DNA from 2 places in the Rossellomorea sp. H136 genome. Region 2 is predicted to be linked to the other one. Evidence: predicted binding sites of a transcription regulator. Region 2 holds the regulator's gene; the other holds the start of a gene.
What was found. The regulator LexA, encoded in region 2, represses DNA repair genes until DNA is damaged. The targets are predictions, from matches to a motif close to CGAACATATGTTCG.

Region 1: the regulator LexA is predicted to act here: its motif matches at 1,342-1,355, upstream of ACYH0O_RS08360 (YhjD family protein).

Annotation. Positions count from the first base shown of each region.
Region 1 covers NZ_CM166371.1:1,654,068-1,656,484, reverse strand. The annotation lists gene ACYH0O_RS08365 (S9 family peptidase) at 1-1,178, opposite strand, end outside; gene ACYH0O_RS08360 (YhjD family protein) at 1,384-1,773, shown strand; gene ACYH0O_RS08355 (competence protein ComK) at 1,780-2,349, opposite strand.
Region 2 covers NZ_CM166371.1:2,190,622-2,193,038, forward strand. The annotation lists gene glnA (type I glutamate--ammonia ligase) at 1-994, shown strand, start outside; gene lexA (transcriptional repressor LexA) at 1,123-1,743, opposite strand; gene yneA (cell division suppressor protein YneA) at 1,901-2,227, shown strand; gene ACYH0O_RS11000 (YneB family resolvase-like protein) at 2,239-2,417, shown strand, end outside.

The sequences.
Region 1 (2,417 bases), 540 kb from region 2:
AGCAGGTCTCCGTTCAGACTGGTTATTTCCGTCAGCTCACCACTAGGAACATGAAGAATATATAATTCACCAGGTTCGGTCGGTTTGCTCATGGCAACGAGCATCACTTGTCGAGTTGAATCGAAGTCGAATCCGTATACATGCTGTTCTTCCTGCAGCAGTGCAGGGTAGATGGCCCCTTCAATATGAGCGTAATAAAGAACTGTGTTCCCTGCATCAGACGCCAGGAAATAGAAGCTTTCATTATCCTTTGACCATAAAATCCCCGTTTGTGATGAACCTTGGATGCTGTCGCTATTAATATAGTCTCCTACGGGCAAATCCATGCCTTCTGTCAGGCAGATGGCATGTCCAGTTTCAAAATGATACAGCCACACCTTATTATGTGTCGCATTCTCATATTCACGTCCATGCCCCATGTAGGCAAGATGCTTTCCGTCGGGAGACCAGGCTGCTCCTCCATAGTAACCCGATTCTTTATTAATCTTTTTATATTCATTCATTTCAAGGTGAAAAATAAATAAATCAGACTGGAAGGAGAAATCTTTGTCTTTCGTTCTGTCCACTGAAAACGCGATGTGCTTTCCATCGGGAGACCAGGAGTGAAGAGCGTAATCATGGACATCATCCGTGACTCTTCTCATTTTTTTCGACGCCACGTCCACCACTACTATTTGCGAGTAGCAGTTATCATCGAATCCTCGGTCGTCACTTTTATATTTCATGCTTGTGGTAACGTATGGCTTTAATATCTCTTCTTCGCCTTCATTTTTTTCAAACGTCTCCCCCTTTTTAAGCCGGAGCGAGACTGCAATTTTCTCACCGCACGGAGACCAGACTGGATTTGAAACGTCTTTTTGGTAATCTGTCAGCTGTTCTGCTTCCCCTCCATCCCGGTGGATGAGGTATAGTTGATTCACACCGGAGCGATTCGAGACAAAGGCGATCTTTCTACTATCAGGTGACCATCTGGGAGTTGAAATTTTTTGTTCTCCGAAAGTCCATTGGCGAGTGGTCTTATCTTGCAGACGAATGCTATGTAAGGTTGAGAAATACTCATTTCTTTCTTCACACATGATGGTTTTGACATAAACGGCTTCATCTCCACTTGGTGACAATCTTGGATCTGATAAGGCCCTTAACTCATAGAGATCGTGGATTTCGATTCCTTTATTCATGTTCCGGCACCTTCCTTTCTTCTATTCTCTTTATTATTTCGACGTCAGAAATACTTTTCCCTTTATGGATAAAAATCCGATCTGCCCTTCATAATAGAAACAAATTCAAATTCTACAACTTTCGCTATTGAAAGTAAATCGAATTCCACGTAAAATAAAAACACGAACATTCGTTCTATACTAAAGTGAAAAGGAGTCTTTTCATATGACAAGAATCCCGGAGAACGACAGGAACATATTAGAACAGGCCATATATTTACCGATGGTGCTGACGATTTTGAATCGTGATCTGCAAATCGTAGACAGCAGCCCGTTTAAATTAAAACGACCGTATTTAGAAATGATTGAGGAGACGATGAAGGTCATCCAAGGAGAACTCGCTCATGTCAAAAAGTACATGAGGACCAATAAGATGAAGGTAGAGCGAATTCAATCAGACGAAGCCTTTACAATGTATATGTTTCTGTATAAGGGTTATGAGGAGCACCATAATTACTTTAATCCGCGCCTTCGAAACCGCGTGGAGGATTTAATGAGACATTATTTGTATCGCCGATTCCTGGAATCGAAAACAGATACAACAAAAGAAGCGTGATTCATCTCACGCATCGTTTTTTTTGATATTTCGGTTAAGGTAAAACGTTTTGATATTACTCATTTCAGTTTGAACCTTCGTATTATATTTACTTTCCATTTCCGCGACACGCTGTGTGTAAGCGATTCGCAAGTCAGATGTACGAAGCATTTGATTTTCAAAGGAACTGTAAGAAATGGGAACCATGCAGGACTCATTGTTTTGAAGAAAGACCCGTGTTGATCCATTTGTCGAGCGTTCATACCCGCGAACATGTGAATGGGAAATCCAGGCGCATTCTTGCTTGACAGGAGATGATGTTGGAAATAGATAAATGGACATCTGAGGATTCACCATGATGGGAGCTTTGTAGATGATACCCGTAAGTCTTTTGGTGCCTTCTTTTCTTCCTTCATAGGAGGAACCAAAGAATTCACAGCTCTTCTTTAAAATATCGAACGGTTTAAATGGGGAGATTAGTACGTCATCTACCTCTATGATTTTGGTAAATGTCCTGGCACCGTACTCAATTGGCTGCAGGATCATCGTATGGGGATTCACTTCATATTCTTCTATAATTCGAGATTTTTCTCTCATTTCATCGCCTCCATTTACATTTTTCACCAAAATAATACCATAAATTTCGAGGGTTGTCTCGCATATTT
Region 2 (2,417 bases):
CATCCTAAGTCAAATGGAAGAGCTAGGGTTTACTGACTTCAATCTTGGACCTGAGCCAGAATTCTTCCTCTTTAAATTAGACGTAAATGGTGAGCCGACATTAGAATTAAACGATAACGGTGGCTATTTCGATTTAGCTCCTACAGATTTAGGTGAGAACTGCCGTCGTGATATCGCATTAGAACTAGAAGAAATGGGCTTTGAAATCGAAGCATCTCACCACGAAGTTGCCCCTGGTCAACATGAGATCGACTTTAAATATGCAAGTGCATTAAGAGCATGTGATGATATCCAAACATTTAAACTAGTGGTTAAAACGATTGCACGTAAGCATGGATTACACGCAACATTCATGCCTAAGCCTTTATTTGGTGTAAATGGATCAGGAATGCATTGTAACATGTCCCTATTCAAAAATGGGGAAAACTCTTTCTTCGATGAAAAGGGAGATCTGCAATTAAGCGATACTGCTCGTCAATTCCTTGCAGGTATCATTAAACATGCAACTGACTTTACAGCGATCACGAATCCGACTGTAAACTCATACAAGCGTTTAGTACCAGGATATGAAGCACCTTGTTATGTTGCATGGTCTGCTCGTAACCGCAGCCCTTTAATCCGTATCCCTGCTTCTCGTGGATTAAGCACACGTGTTGAAGTCCGTAGTGTTGACCCGGCAGCTAACCCATACCTGGCGATGGCTGTATTACTGGCAGCTGGATTAGATGGAATCAAAAATAACCTTCCAGCTCCTAAGCCAATCGACCGTAACATTTATGTTATGGACAAAAAAGAGCGTGAAGAAGCGGGAATCGTAGATCTTCCAGCAACATTACACGCTGCATTAGAAAACCTTAAAACAAATGAAGTAATCGTTAAATCTCTTGGAGAACACATCTTCGAACATTTCGTAGAAGCGAAAGAGATCGAATGGGATATGTTCCGTACACAAGTTCATCCATGGGAGCGCGAGCAATACATTCAAATGTATTAATCCATGAAAATTGCTATTAATTAAAAGCAGTGGGTGGTAGCGAAAAATGCTACCACCCACTGCTTTTTTTGAGTCTTCAAAAGTATAGATAAAATTAAGCCGCTATTATACATAGCGGCTTAAACATATTAATGTACTTGACGATAAACTCCGACAACTTTTCCTAAAATGGATACATTTCGTAAAATGATCGGAGCCATAGTCGAATTCTCTGGTTGTAATCGAACATAATCCTTTTCTTTAAAGAAGCGTTTTACAGTCGCTTCATCTTCCTCTGTCATCGCTACGACGATGTCTCCATTATTTGCTGTTTGCTGCTGACGCACGATAACAAAATCCCCATCCAAGATCCCGGCTTCTATCATACTGTCACCCATGATTTCCAGCATGAAGACCTGTTCATCTGAAGGTGCCATACGCTCAGGCAGTGGGAAGAATTCCTCGACATTCTCCACAGCCGTAATGGGTTGACCGGCTGTAACCTTACCGATTAAAGGAACGTTCACAACCCGCTGACGCGGAATCGTATCCTCTTCAAGATTTAAGATTTCGATGGCTCTAGGTTTAGTGGGATCTCTGCGAATAAGACCTTTGCTCTCTAACCTGGCCAGATGTCCGTGTACGGTAGAACTAGAAGCAAGACCAACGGCTTCCCCGATTTCCCGTACGGAAGGTGGGTACCCTTTTTCTCTTACTGCAATTTTAATATATTCTAGTATGTCTTGCTGTCTTTTAGACAATTTTGTCATGTTCACGCACCTCTATTATAGATCTTATGTTCCCATTATAGCATGTCTTTCCAGCTGGTACAAACATAAGTTCGAATTCTTGTTGACACCAAACGAATGTTCGTATTACAATAAATATAACAAAAACAGAACAAACATTCGTATGGAGGTATTTTTTATGTTAACTCACATTTGGAATCGTTTCTCTTACATTATAATATTATTTGTTTTAGCGCTTTTATCTGCAGCCTATTTGCTATTATTTATGGCAAACCAGCCGTCATATCAAAGCATCACCGTTCAGGATGGGGACACACTTTGGACTATTGCCAAACAGTACAATGAAGAATATTCTATGACTGTGGAAGAATTTATCGCTTGGGTAGGAGAGGAAAACAATCTCACATCTTTCTCAATCAAACCCGGTGAATCACTTGTGTTACCTATAGAAAATCCAACATTATCCACCCATTCAGACTATGAATTGGTAATGAACGAAGAATAGAGGGATAGAAGATGAAGGCAGTAATTTACTGCAGAGTCAGTACAAAGAAAGATACACAGGAAACATCTTTGGATCGTCAAGAAGAGGAATTAGCAAAATTAGCAAAAGAACACCAATACGAAGTGGTTGCTATCATTAAAGATCAAGCGAGCGGTTTTGAATTAGATCGCCCGGGTGTTCTTGAACTTCT